Regions from separate parts of the Streptomyces sp. NPDC021093 genome, predicted to be linked through region 1. Evidence: riboswitches for the same ligand, from Rfam matches in the RefSeq annotation. Region 1 holds a riboswitch; each other region holds the start of a gene.
The links. Region 1 has a riboswitch for cobalamin ahead of ACH4SP_RS26820 (CoA-acylating methylmalonate-semialdehyde dehydrogenase). Riboswitches for the same ligand answer to the same signal wherever they lie in the genome.
Positions count from the first base shown of each region.

Region 1 (3,417 bases):
TCCGAGCCCGGCGGCCTTGCGCAGCACGTCGACGGGGAAGTGCTTCTCCTGGTCCCAGCGGACGGCGTGCGGGGCGAGGTGGTCCTGTGCGAAGTCGAGGGTGGTCTCGACGAGGGCCTGCTGGTCCTCGGTGAGCGAAGTGGGCGCGGTGCTGGACATGGTGGTGGGCACGGCGCTCATCCCATCGTCGGGATCGTGAAGCTCGCGCCTTCCCTGGCGCCCGACGGCCAGCGCGAGGTGACGGTCTTCGTGCGGGTGTAGAAGCGGATGGCGTCCGGGCCGTGCTGGTTCAGGTCGCCGAAGCCGGACCGCTTCCAGCCGCCGAAGGTGTGGTAGGCGACGGGGACCGGGATGGGGACGTTGACGCCGACCATGCCGGTGTTGACCCGGCGGGTGAAGTCGCGGGCGGTGTCGCCGTCCCGGGTGAAGATCGCGACGCCGTTTCCGTACGGGTGCTCGCTGGGCAGGCGCAGTGCCTCCTCGTAGTCGGCGGCGCGTACGACGCACAGGACGGGGCCGAAGATCTCCTCGCGGTAGATCCGCATCTGCGGGGAGACCCGGTCGAAGAGGGAGGCTCCGGCGAAGAACCCGTTCTCGTGGCCCGGGAGGGTGAAGTCCCGCCCGTCGACGACGAGTTCGGCTCCTTCGACGACGCCGATGCCCACATAGCGCTGGACCCGGTCGAGTGCGTCCCTGCTGACCAGGGGGCCGAAGTCGGCGTCCGGGTCGTCGGAGCGACCGATGCGCAGCGCCGCGATGCGCTCCTTGAGTGCGGCGACGAGCCGGTCCGCGGTCTCCTCGCCGACGGGCACGGCCACCGAGATCGCCATGCAGCGCTCCCCCGCCGACCCGTATCCGGCACCGATCAGGGCGTCCACCGCCTGGTCGAGGTCGGCGTCCGGCATCACGATCATGTGGTTCTTGGCGCCGCCGAAGCACTGGGCGCGCTTGCCGTGCGCGGCGGCCGTGGCGTAGATGTGCGCGGCGATCGGGGTGGAGCCGACGAAGCCGAGCGCTTCGACGCGGGGGTCCTCCAGGAGGGTGTCGACGGCTTCCTTGCCGCCGTTGACGACGTTGAGCACGCCGGGCGGCAGGCCGGCCTCCAGGAAGAGTTCGGCGAGCCGCAGCGGTACGGACGGGTCGCGCTCGGACGGCTTGAGGATGAATGCGTTTCCGCAGGCGAGAGCGGGTGCGGCCTTCCACAGGGGGATCATCGCGGGGAAGTTGAACGGGGTGATCCCGGCGACGACGCCGATCGGGGAGCGCAGCGAGTGCACATCGATGCCGGTGCCCGCGTTGTCGGTGAACTCGCCCTTGAGGAGGTGCGGGATCCCGGCGGCGAACTCCACCACTTCCAGGCCGCGTTGGAGGTCTCCGTGCGCGTCGGCGACCGTCTTGCCGTGCTCGGCGGACAACATCCGGGCCAGCGGGTCGCGCTCCTCCTCGACGAGCTGGAGGAAGCGAAGCAGGACGCGGGCGCGCCGCTGCGGGTTCCAATCTGCCCATTCCTGCTGGGCGTTGGCAGCGTCGGCAATGGCCGCCTCGGTGTCGGCGCGGCTCGCGAGGGGGACGCGGGCCTGGACGGTGCCGGTGTTGGGGTCGTACACGTCGCCGAAGAGGCCGGAGGTGCCGACGGTGTGCTTGCCGCCGATGAAGTGGCTGAGTTCACGGACCATGGTGTGCCTGCTCTCGTCAGGTGAGATCCGGGGACGGCACGGCGGGCCCCCGGCGGGTGCGCACGGGTGGGTGCGCCGCCGGGTGCGGGCCGTGGGACAGCGGGCCGCGAGACGGTGAAGGGGAGTCTCGAAGTCCTATGAGCGCGGGGTGAGTTGACCGCGCTCCGCCGGATCACCAGGGTCGTGTGTAGAGACCGGTGCCATGCGTGTCTGCTCCATCCTCGTGGAAAACACGGAACGTTCCGCGGCCGGTATCCTGACTCCCGGATCTTCGCGTGCCGCCCGCCTTCCCGGCAGACTTCGCCAGTGGCGTGGGGACGACGGCACACTCCCCGGTCACAGTGGCGGGACCGTGCCGGATTCACACCGGCTTCCCTGCACCGCGGACCTTGTGTCACGAACATATAGTTGGACGTCCTAGTAAGTCCACCCCCTCTCTTGCGCCCGGCCGCTACGGCACTGCTGGCTTTGCCTGCTCAGTCGGCTCCGTCGGCTCAGTCGGCGATGCCGCCGAAGGCCACCACCCGGTCGACCCTGGCGCGCACCAGGTACTCGCCGGGGACGGAGTTCCGCTCCCCGTAGGCGGCCCCGTTCTCCGGGCCCATGTACCGGCTGCCGATGCGGGTGGCCCAGGTGCGGAGTTCGACCGGATCCTCGGTGAACTCCGCCGTGCATTCCAGCATCACGTAGCTGAAGGGCGGTGTCTGGTCGTCGACGCACAGAGAGAAGCGCGGCTCGCGGAGCAGCGACTTGCACTTCAGCGACTCGTGCCAGGTGGTGAAGACGATGCGGGGTGCGTCAGCACGGCCCTCGGCTCCCCCGGCCTCGCAGCCGTCGCCGTCTTCACCGCCCTCGTCGATCAGGAACCACACCGGGGTGACGTGCGGGCGGCCGTCCTTGCGATTGGTCGCCAGCTTGCCCGTGCGGGTGCCGGTGAGGACGAAGGCACGCCACTCTTCCTCGGTCATGGTGTGCATCAGGCGCTCCGATCAGTGGTGGGTACATCGACTCCTTCGAGAGTACGGGTACTGATCAACTGCCGAAGCGCAGCGCGACGGTGTCCCCCACGTGGATCACCGTGTTGCGGGCAGCGCCCGCGAAGGCCGCGCCGTCCAGGCTGACCTTCCAGGTGGCGGCGCCGGAATTGGCTGTTCCGTTGAGGGCGGTGATCGCTCCGGTGCCGGATGCGGGCGTCACCCCGGTGACACAGCCCGCCGGGGTCGCCGCACTCGCCGCGGCGTTCAGGACGTCGCCCAGTGTGGCGGTCGTACCGGTCGGCGTGAGGGCGACCGAGCAGGCCTGGAGGGTGCCGGTCCCGTTGTCGACGGTCAGTGCCAGCTTGGCCGGGGTGCCGGGGGTGAAGGCGGACTCGGCCACCCACTGGGGAGCTCCGGCCGTCACCGGGGTCGGCGGCGCGGTGGTGAAGCCGCCGCCCGAGACCGCGCGCAGCCCGTCGATGGAGGCGTACGGCTGCGGGGAGGTGTCGCCCGGCTGGTACCTGAAGCCGCCGCCCGGGTTGAACTGCTGGGAGATCAGGAAGTCGACCGGGGTCTTGCCGAGGGAGGTGCGGAAGTCACCGGTCTGGGCGTCGATGCCGCAGGCGTTCAGGCCGGAGACCGCCCAGCCGTTGGAGTCGGTGTTGACGCCGAACATGGCGTTGAACGCACCGCTGCTGAGCACCAGCTTGCCCTTCAGGAAGGCCTTGGCCCGGAGGATGTCCGGGTCGGTCTTCGCCACGCCG
Region 1 is NZ_JBIRQJ010000008.1:428,356-431,772, reverse strand. It holds gene ACH4SP_RS26825 (acyl-CoA dehydrogenase family protein) at 1-180, opposite strand, end outside; gene ACH4SP_RS26820 (CoA-acylating methylmalonate-semialdehyde dehydrogenase) at 177-1,676, opposite strand; cobalamin riboswitch at 1,905-2,083, opposite strand; gene ACH4SP_RS26815 (PPOX class F420-dependent oxidoreductase) at 2,171-2,644, opposite strand; gene ACH4SP_RS26810 (hypothetical protein) at 2,709-3,417, opposite strand, start outside.

Region 2 (3,417 bases), on a different contig from region 1:
CCTCGGCGCGGTCCACGAAACGCACGACCACTCCCGGTTCGGCGGCCAGCGCGTCCACGTCCGTGAAGTTCGACATCAGCGGCACCGCGCACACCGCGACCCGCAGCACGTCCTCGCCGACCGGCGGCGCCACCACGGACTCGCGCACCGCACCGCGCATCGACACCCGCAGGCCGTCCTCCTCGTCGATGCCGAGCCCGTGCGCGAACGGCAGCACGCCGTACGTCTTGCGCCCGGTCAGGTCCTCCAGCATGTCGAGACCCGGCTCAAGCAGCGACACATCGCCCCGGAACTTGTTCACCAAGTACCCCGCGACCAGCCGCTGGTCCTCCCGCGCGAGCAGCGCCGTCGTACCGAAGAACGACGCGAAGACACCACCGCGGTCGATGTCCCCGACCACCACCACCGGGAAGTCGGCGGCCCGCGCGATCCCCATGTTCACGATGTCCGTACGGCGCAGATTGATCTCCGCGGGGCTTCCCGCGCCCTCGCAGATCACCGCGTCGTACTGGCCGCGCAGCTGGGCCAGGCACTCGGTCACCGTCCCGAGCAGCGCCTCCCGGTGGCCGCCCTGTACGCCCTTGCCGTACTCCTTGCCGCCCGCCGTGCCGAAGAAGCCCCGCGCGCTCATCTCGCCCACCGGCTTGCCGAGCAGCACCACCTGGCTGGACCTGTCACTGCCCGGCTTGAGCAGCACCGGGTTCATGAGCGCGGTCGGCTCGACCCGCGCCGCCTGCGCCTGCATCGCCTGGGCGCGCCCGATCTCCGCGCCCTCGCGCGTCACGAACGAGTTCAGCGACATGTTCTGCGCCTTGAACGGGGCGACCTTCACCCCCTGCCGCACCAGCCACCGGCAGATCCCCGCCGTGACCACGCTCTTGCCCGCGTCCGACGTGGTCCCCGCGACCAACAGCCCGCCGCCACTCATGAGTTACGCCCCTTCGCGTACGAGAACGCCAGCCGCCCCGCCGCACACACGGCCAGCGCCAGCACATTCACCCGGCGCGACAGCCGCACCGCACGCTCGATGTCCGGTACGGCCACGGGCCGCCCGGTGTCCCCGTTGAGCACCGCCCGGTGCTCCACCCGCCCCGCGTACGACAGCGTCCCGCCGAGCGTGACGCCCAGGGCGCCCGCGAACGAGGACTCCACCGGGCCCGCGTTGGGGCTCGGGTGCTTCGACGCATCCGTCCGCCAGGCCGCGAGAGCACCCCGCGAGTCGTCCCCGGCCAGCACCGCCAGTGCGGCCGTCAGCCGGGCACCCGGCCAGCCCGCGACGTCGTCGAGGCGGGCCGACGCCCACCCGTAGCGCCGGTAGCGCGCCGACTTGTGGCCGACCATCGCGTCCAGGGTGTTCACCGCGCGGAAGGCCACCAGCCCCGGCACGCCGCCGACCGCGCCCCAGACCAGCGCGCCCACGACCGCGTCCGAGGTGTTCTCGGCGACCGACTCCACGACCGCGCGCGCCATCTGCTGCCCGTCCAGGGCCTGCGGGTCCCGCCCGCACAGGTGCGGCAGCCGCTCGCGGGCGACGTCGAGGTCACCGGCGGCGAGCGCCCCGCCGACGGCACGGGCCTCGCGCCCCAGCGACGTACCGCCGACAACGGACCAGGTGGCGGCGGCGGTCAGGACGACGGAAGCGACGGGGGAGCGGCGTACGGCGCGCGCGGCGACGGCCGCCGCTCCGGCGGCTCCGCCGACACAGACCAGGGTGTGCAGTGCGCCCCAGCCGCGGTGGTCGCGCCACAGCGTCCGCTCCACCGCGCCGGCGGCACGTCCGAAGGCGGCGACGGGGTGGCCCCGCCGGGGATCGCCGAGCAGGAGGTCGCCGAGCAGTCCGGCGGCGGCGCCGTAGGCGAAGACGCGGGCGGAACTCGGACAGGGGGCGGCTGAACTGCGGGTTCCGCAGCCGGGCATGGCGATGTGTCCTTAACTCAGGGTCCGCGCCCTGGTTCGACGTGACGAGCGGCTGGGAGTTCCTGGCTTCCGTACGACCGGGTGGGTCGGTACGTGACAGTGGCGGGACCGCGCCGGATTCGCACCGGCTTCCTCTCCATGCCGCCGTATTGGCTCCGGCAGTCCACCACGCCCCGAGAACACCCGTCAACCTGGGCTTGACCTGCGGTGCTCCCCGGGCCCGAGGGGCGTACGCAGAACCGCCCCGCGCACGGGGCGCGGGGCGGCGGGGTGGGGCGAAGTGCGGGTTCAGACGACGATCAGGAAGATTCCGTACGCCACGGCCGCCGCGCACAGCGCGAAGCAGGCGTACGCGCCGGTGCGCGCCATGGTTGCGGAACCGCCCGAAGCGGCGGCGCTCTCCTGCTTGGAGAGGCCCACGATGCCGAGGGTGAACAGGCCCACCAGACCCACGGTGGCCACGAGGCTGACGCCGAAGACGGTGCCGAGAGCTGCCCAGTCGATGTTCATGTCGTGTGCGTCCTTAGACCGATGCGGCCGGGCGGGCCGCCTCGGTGGGGGTTCCGGCGGGGGAGTGGAGGGTGGCCTTGAGGTCGCCCGTCGTGGTGTGCGTGGCCTCGTGCGGGAACACACCGGCCGGGGGCGGGGTGACCGCCGCCATGGCGGTCGTGACGACGCCCGCGGGCTCGGCCGGGGCCGGCGCGTCCAGGTCGTCGGCGGTGACGTTGGTGTGGTCGACCGGCTTGCGGCGCGACAGGGCCCAGATCACGCCGGAGCCCGCGACCAGCAGGACCGCCACGACGGTGACGCCCCAGGCGCCCTGACCCGTCAGGTACTCCGCGGCGGCGGCGACCAGGCCGGCCGCCGGCAGCGTCAGACCCCAGGCGACGAACATCCGGGTCGCGGTCGACCAGCGGACGACGCCGCCCTTGCGGCCGAGTCCGGCGCCCATCACGGAGCCGGAGCAGACCTGGGTGGTGGAGAGGGAGAAGCCGAGGTGCGAGGAGGCCAGGATGACCGTCGCGGCGCCGGTCTGGGCGGCGAAGCCCTGCGGCGGACGGAGGTCGGTGAGGCCCTTGCCCATGGTGCGGATGATGCGCCAGCCGCCGAGGTAGGTACCGGCGGCGATGGCGACACCGGCCGAGACGATGACCCACAGGGGCGGGTTCGCGCCGGGGGCCAGCACGTTGCCGGTGACCAGGGCCAGGGTGATGACGCCCATGGTCTTCTGCGCGTCGTTGGTGCCGTGCGCGAGCGAGACGAGACCGGCGGAGGCGATCTGGCCCGCCCGGTAGCCCTTGGCGGTGGACTTCTCGTCGGTCTTGGACGCCAGCTTGAAGGTGAGCTTCGTGGCGAGGTAGGCGGCGATGCCGGCCACGATCGGCGCGGCGATCGCGGGCAGCAGCACCTTGGTGATGACGACGCTGCCGTTGACGCCCGAGGTGCCGACCGACATCAGTGTGGCGCCGATGAGGCCGCCGAAGAGTGCGTGGGAGGAAC
Region 2 is NZ_JBIRQJ010000005.1:618,515-621,931, forward strand. It holds gene ACH4SP_RS18700 (cobyric acid synthase) at 1-928, opposite strand, end outside; gene ACH4SP_RS18705 (cobalamin biosynthesis protein) at 925-1,917, opposite strand; cobalamin riboswitch at 1,954-2,092, opposite strand; gene ACH4SP_RS18710 (hypothetical protein) at 2,206-2,427, opposite strand; gene ACH4SP_RS18715 (anion permease) at 2,441-3,417, opposite strand, start outside.
Region 2: linked by a shared signal. The riboswitch ahead of ACH4SP_RS18705 (cobalamin biosynthesis protein) and the one ahead of ACH4SP_RS26820 (CoA-acylating methylmalonate-semialdehyde dehydrogenase) in region 1 are both predicted to bind cobalamin.

Region 3 (3,417 bases), on a different contig from region 1:
GTGCACCAGGACGTCGATGCCGGCCTTCTCCTGGAAGGAGAGGACGTCACGGATCTCGGACTCGATGCGCTCCTCGTAGCCCGCCGTGTCGATGCGTCCGGCGCGCAGGTCGGCGCGCGCGGTGCGCAGCTCGGTGGTCTGCGGGAACGACCCGATGGTGGTCGTGGGCAGCAGCGGGAGCCCGAGGTGGGCGCGCTGGGCGGTGGCCCGCTCCTCGTACGGTGCGGAGCGGCGGCCGTCCGCGTCGGTGACGGCGGCGACCCGGTTGCGGACGGCCGGGTCGTGGGTGATGGGGGAATTGGCGCGGGAGGCCAGGTCGGCGCGGTTCGCGGCGAGTTCGGCGGTGATGGCCGAGGTGCCCTGGGTCAGGCCCCTGGTCAGCGTGACGATCTCGGTCGTCTTCTGCCGGGCGAAGGCCAGCCAGCGGAGGATCTGCGGGTCGACGTCGCGTTCGGCCTGTGCGTCGAGGGGGACGTGCAGGAGGGAGCAGGAGGCGGCCACGTCGACCCGGTCGGCGAGGCCGAGGAGGGTGCCGAGCGTGCTGAGGGACTTCTCGAAGTCGTTGATCCAGATGTTGCGGCCGTTGACGACGCCCGCGATCAGGCGCTTGCCGGGCAGCCCGCCGACCGCGGCCAGCGCGTCGAGGTTGGCGGCCGCGGCATCGGTGAAGTCCAGTGCCAGACCCTCGATCGGCGCCTTGGCGAGCACCGGGAGGGCGTCGCCGAGCCGGTCGAAGTAGGAGGCGACGAGGAGTTGCGGCCGGTCGGTGAGGGCACCCAGCTCGCGGTAGGTGCGGGCGGCGGCGTTCAGCTCCGCCGGGGTGCGGTCCTGGACCAGGGCGGGCTCGTCCAGCTGCACCCATTCGGCCCCGGCCGCCCGGAGGTCGGCGAGGACCTCGGCGTACACGGGCAGCAGCCGGTCCAGCAGGGTGAGCGGCTCGAAGTCGGCTGCGACACCGGGGGCGGGCTTGGCGAGCAGCAGATAGGTGACCGGGCCGACGAGGACCGGGCGCGCGGTGTGGCCGAGCGCGAGGGCCTCCTTCAGCTCGGCGACCTGCTTGGTGGAGTCGGCCGCGAAGACGGTGTCCGGGCCCAACTCAGGTACGAGGTAGTGGTAGTTGGTGTCGAACCACTTGGTCATTTCCAGGGGTGCCACGTCCTGGTTTCCGCGTGCCATGGCGAAGTAGCCGTCGAGGACGTCGGCGGCGACGGCGCCGCGGTGGCGGGCGGGGACAGCGCCGACCATGACACTGGTGTCCAGGACGTGGTCGTAGTACGAGAAGTCACCGGTGGGCACCTCGTGGATGCCGGCGTCGGCCAGCTGCTGCCAGTTCGTGCGGCGCAGGTCCTTCGCGGCCTCCTGGAGGGCGGCGGCGGTGACGCGGCCCTTCCAGTAGCCCTCGATGGCCTTCTTGAGCTCACGGTTCTGGCCCTGGCGGGGGTAGCCGTACACGGTGGATCGTGCTGCCGCGGCTGCGGACTTCGCTGTCACGGAAATCTCCTTCGCGAGATGACTCCTGAGAATCCCGGAGACGGATCACGGACGCGAAGGGATGACGGAACCAGGTGGATCGGCACGCGCGCGACGGGCGCGGTCTCCACCTGATATGTACGCCGACCCGCCCACGAGGTCACCGGGATGTCCGCACGCGAACGGTCGCGTACGGGCAACGGGCAGGTCTTCGGACTCGCGGGCACACCTGCCGGGGCAGATTCCTACTGGCCGTCGCTTCCCGGGTCCTTGGCCGGACCCAGTGCTCATGACGGCGGTCGTTCCCACTTACCGCTGCGGGGCAGTCCCGGATTCTCACCGGGTTCCCTCTTACGACGCGCCTGCCTGGCGGGCAGGGCGAACCAGTTGCACCCGACACACTAGGCGCCGAGACCCCCTGCCGTCACGGGGGTTCGTACTCCGGAGCGTGAAAAGAGACACGGTTTCCAGCGGGAATCAAGCGTGCGGCCGGGTGCGCCGCGGACCTCCCGCCCTTGGCGCACCCGGCTTCTCCCCTGTCGCACGCCCCTCGGCGCCGCGACCGGCCCTGGCCCCTCAGCCCTGGTCGTACCGGTGGAATCCGCGGCCCGTCTTGCGGCCGAGCAGTCCCGCCTCGACCATCCGCTGGAGCAGTGGCGGCGGGGCGTACAGCGGTTCCTTGAACTCGTCGTAGAGGGACTCCGCGATGGAGGCGACCGTGTCCAGACCGATCAGGTCGGCGAGCTTCAGCGGTCCCATGGGGTGCGCGCAGCCCAGTTCCATGCCGGCGTCGAGGTCGGCGGCGGTGGCGAACCCGGACTCGGCCATCCGGATCGCGGAGAGGAGATACGGGACGAGGAGGGCGTTGACGACGAATCCGGCGCGGTCCTGGGAGCGGACCACGGTCTTGCCGAGCGCCGTGGTGGCGAACTCCTCGGCGAGGGCGACCGCCTGGGGCGACGTGTGGAGCGAGGTCACCACCTCGACGAGCGGGAGGACGGGCACCGGGTTGAAGAAGTGCAGCCCCAGGACGCGGTCCGCGCGGCGGGTGGCCATGCCCAGGCGCATGACGGGGATCGAGGAGGTGTTGGTGGCCAGTACGGCTTCGGGGTCCTCGACGATCTTGTCGAGCGCGGCGAAGACCTCCGTCTTGGCGGCGGGGTTCTCCACGACGGCCTCGACGACGAGTTGCCGGTCGGCGAGGTCGTCGAGGCTGCCGGTGAAGACCAGCCGCTCCATGGCGTACTCGGCGGAGATGCGGTCCAGCTTGCCGCGCTGGACGGCGCGTTCCAGGGAGACGGCGACGCGTTCGCGAGCCGCGCGGGCGGCGAGGGCGTCGGCCTCGCAGACGACCGTGTGCAGCCCGGCGCGTGCGCAGACCTCCGCGATTCCGGCGCCCATCTGCCCGCCGCCGACGATGCCGACCCTGCTGATCGTCGCGTTCGTGCTGATCGGGGCGTTCGTGCTGATCGGAGTGTTCACGAGCGGCCTCCGGACTTGGTGACGAGGTGGCGGGTGTAGGCGTCGGTGGTGAAGAAGGCGGGCAAGTCCCTTGCCAGGGCGGCACGTTCGAAGAGCGCGCGGACCTCGTCGACCTGTGCCCACGGGTACTCGGCGCCCAGGGCGGCCACCTCCTCGTCCACGATCCGGCGCACCGCGTCACGGGTGACGCAGCCGTGCCGGATCCACTGCCAGATCTGGGCGCGGGCGATCTCGGCTGTCGACGCGTCCTCCACCAGGCCGTTCAGGGGGACGGCGCCCTCTCCGCGCAGCCAGGCGTCGAAGTAGCGCAGCGCGATGGAGACGTTGGTGCGGATGCCCTCCGGGGTGGGAGTGCCGCCGGAGCGGCGGACCGCGAGGAGGTCGGCGGGCGCCACGTCGACGTCCTCACGGGTGCGGTCGATCTGGTGCGGACGCTGTCCGAGCACGTCGTCGAAGGCGGTGCGG
Region 3 is NZ_JBIRQJ010000002.1:659,011-662,427, forward strand. It holds gene metE (5-methyltetrahydropteroyltriglutamate--homocysteine S-methyltransferase) at 1-1,491, opposite strand, end outside; cobalamin riboswitch at 1,655-1,873, opposite strand; gene ACH4SP_RS07930 (3-hydroxybutyryl-CoA dehydrogenase) at 2,047-2,952, opposite strand; gene aceB (malate synthase A) at 2,949-3,417, opposite strand, start outside.
Region 3: linked by a shared signal. The riboswitch ahead of metE (5-methyltetrahydropteroyltriglutamate--homocysteine S-methyltransferase) and the one ahead of ACH4SP_RS26820 (CoA-acylating methylmalonate-semialdehyde dehydrogenase) in region 1 are both predicted to bind cobalamin.

Region 4 (3,417 bases), on a different contig from region 1:
CGGCGGCCTTCGGCGGCGCCGCGATGAAGGCGTTCTGGTACCACTTCGCCATCATGTTCGAGGCGCTGTTCATCCTGACGACGCTCGACGCGGGCACCCGCGTGGGCCGGTTCATGCTCCAGGACATGCTGGGCAACATCTACAAGCCGTTCAAGAACGTCAGTTGGCGGCCCGGCGTCTGGATCGCCAGCGCGATCGTCGTCATCGCCTGGGGCTACTTCCTCTGGGTCGGCGTGCACGACCCGCTCGGCGGCATCAACCAGCTCTTCCCGCTGTTCGGCATCGCCAACCAGCTGCTCGCCGCCGTCGCACTCGCCGTCTGCACCACCCTGCTGATCAAGTCCGGCCGCCTCAAGTGGGCCTGGGTGACGGCCGTTCCGCTGCTCTGGGACGTGGCGGTGACGCTCACCGCGAGCTGGCAGAAGATCTTCTCCGCCGACCCGAAGGTGGGCTTCTTCGCCCAGCGCGACGTCTACCAGAGCGCACTCGACAAGGGCCTCGACAAGGTCGGACTCGCCAAGAACCGCGACCAGATGGAGACCATCGTCACCAACTCCACGGTCGACGGGGTCCTTTCGATCCTCTTCGCCGTGCTGATCGTCGTGGTCCTCTTCGAGGCCTGCCGCGCCTGCCTGAAGGCGATCCGCCACCCGGCCGCGGTCACGCTCAGCGAAACCCCCTACGTCGAGTCGAAGATCGTCGCCCCCGCCTCGCTCTTCGCCACCAAGGAGGAGAAGGCGGAGCTGGTCGCGGCGGGCGTCGGCCCGGAGGGCGGCCCGCGCGGAAGCGAGGAGGAGAAGGTGTGAACACCACCGCCCGGACCGCCGACGCCCGGACCGCCGACGCCCGGACCGCCAGTACCCGGGCCGCCGGTGCACGGACCACCGGCGCCCGGAGCGTCACCGCCCGGACCGTCGCCGCGGTGCGCCACCGGCTGGGCCGACTGCGTTGGTACGTACGGGAAGTGACCGGAGAGGCGACGTACGACCGGTATGTCGCACACGCCCGGTCGCACGACCCGGGCGCCCGGGTGATGACCCGCCGCGCCTTCGAGCGCAGCCGCACGGACGCCCGCGAGGGCGACCCCAGGTCGGGCTTCCGCTGCTGCTGAGCACCTCGCCCGCACCTCGCCGAGGACCTGCCAGGACCTCGTCAGGATCCGTCAGGACCTCGCTGAGGACCCGCTGAGCCCTCTCGTACGGCCTGGTGTCCCGCCCCTCGAAACGGGGTGGGCCGCCGGGCCGTACGCGTTGCACACTGCCCTCCATGGACATCACGATCAGGCTCGCCGAGCCCCACGAATACACCGAGGTCGGCGAGATCACCGCCCGCGTCTCCCTCGACGACGGCTTCCTCGACGACGGCGCGGAGGATCCGTATCTGCTCGTGCTGCGCGACGCCGCCTCCCGTGCCGCCCGGGCCGACCTGCTGGTCGCCGCCGATGCCGACGGCACGCTCCTCGGCACCGTCACCTACGCCCCGCAGGGCACCGAGCTGCAGGACATCGCCGTCCCCGGCGAGGCCGAGTTCCGCATGCTCGCGGTCGCGCACCGGGCCAGGGGGCGCGGGGCGGGCGAGAGCCTCGTACGCGCCTGCATAGCCCGTGCGAAGGCCGAGGAGGGCGTCGTACGGCTGGTGATGTCGACCCAGCCGACCATGCTCGGGGCACACCGGATCTACGAGCGGCTGGGCTTCGTACGGACGCCGGAACGGGACTGGGAACCGGTGCCTGGACTGTCCCTGTTGACGTACAAACTGGAGCTCTAGGACCCATCTGGCCCGCTTCCACTTGTGAAGCCTCGCGACGCGCGACACAAGATGTGGTGGGTTCTCCAACGAGGACCCACCACATGTATGCTCGTGCTCGCTGTCGTCGCAGGGGAATCCGGTGAGAATCCGGAACTGTCCCGCAACGGTGTGTCATGTGCGCTTTTGCGTACCGCCAAGTCCGAGGACCTGCCGACAGCGCATCCGGCTCGACCGAACCGGATACCGATACGTCCGGGCCTCGTGGTTGGGCCGGTGGACGCCAGGCGACGTGCGCCCCTTTCCGGGGTGCCGTGTGCCCGCGCGCCCCCTCCGCCGCAGGCCCCGCGCCGAGCGAGGGAGAGCCCCCACGTGACCATCGCGCCAGTCGATCCGGCCACCGCACAACAGTCTCAGGACAGCCAGGACGCGCCCGGGACCGCGCTCCTGCGCACCCTGACCGACCTCACCGCCGACCTGCCCGACACCGACCCCGGCCGGGTCGCAGCCGCCGCCCTGCGTGGGCGCAACGCACGCTCGGACGCCGCCGAGCTGCGAGAGCTCGCCACCGAGTCCGCCGCAGGACTCATCTCCGAGGACCCGGCGTACTCGCGCCTCGCGGCCCGCCTGCTCGCCCGTACGATCCGGGACGAAGCAGCCACCCAGGGCGTGAACTGCTTCTCCGAGTCCGTCTCCGTCGGCCACCGCGAAGGGCTCATCGCGGACCGTACGGCCGACTTCGTCGCCAAGCACGCGGCGGCTCTGGACGAGCTGGTCGACCTGGACGGCGACGACCGCTTCGAGTACTTCGGCCTGCGCACGGTCTACAGCCGCTACCTGCTGCGCCACCCGATCACCCGCCAGGTCATCGAGACCCCGCAGCACTTCATGCTGCGCGTGGCCTCCGGTCTGGCCGAGGACGACAGCGAGCGGGCTCTCGCCGAGGTCGCCTCGCTGTACCGCCTGATGAGCCGCCTGGACTACCTCCCGTCCTCGCCGACGCTCTTCAACTCCGGCACCCGCCACCCCCAGATGTCGTCCTGCTACCTCCTCGACTCCCCGATGGACGAGCTGGACTCGATCTACGACCGCTACCACCAGGTCGCGCGCCTCTCCAAGCACGCCGGCGGCATCGGTCTCTCGTACTCCCGCATCCGCGCCCGCGGCTCCCTGATCCGCGGCACCAACGGTCACTCGAACGGCATCGTGCCGTTCCTGAAGACCCTGGACGCCTCGGTCGCGGCCGTGAACCAGGGCGGCCGGCGCAAGGGCGCCGCCGCCGTCTACCTGGAGACCTGGCACGCGGACATCGAGGAGTTCCTGGAGCTCCGCGACAACACCGGCGAGGACGCCCGCCGTACGCACAACCTGAACCTGGCGCACTGGATCCCGGACGAGTTCATGCGCCGCGTGGACCAGGACGGCCAGTGGTCGCTCTTCTCCCCCGCCGACGTCCCCGAGCTGGTGGACCTGTGGGGCGAGGAGTTCGACGCCGCCTACCGCAAGGCGGAGGCCGCCGGTCTCGCCAAGAAGTCGATGTCGGCGCGCGAGCTGTACGGCCGCATGATGCGCACCCTCGCGCAGACCGGCAACGGCTGGATGACGTTCAAGGACGCCTCCAACCGCACCGCCAACCAGACGGCGGAGCCGGGCCACACGGTCCACTCCTCC
Region 4 is NZ_JBIRQJ010000017.1:20,330-23,746, forward strand. It holds gene ACH4SP_RS38670 (carbon starvation CstA family protein) at 1-806, shown strand, start outside; gene ACH4SP_RS38675 (CstA-like transporter-associated (seleno)protein) at 923-1,111, shown strand; gene ACH4SP_RS38680 (GNAT family N-acetyltransferase) at 1,267-1,767, shown strand; cobalamin riboswitch at 1,838-1,979, shown strand; gene ACH4SP_RS38685 (ribonucleoside-diphosphate reductase subunit alpha) at 2,119-3,417, shown strand, end outside.
Region 4: linked by a shared signal. The riboswitch ahead of ACH4SP_RS38685 (ribonucleoside-diphosphate reductase subunit alpha) and the one ahead of ACH4SP_RS26820 (CoA-acylating methylmalonate-semialdehyde dehydrogenase) in region 1 are both predicted to bind cobalamin.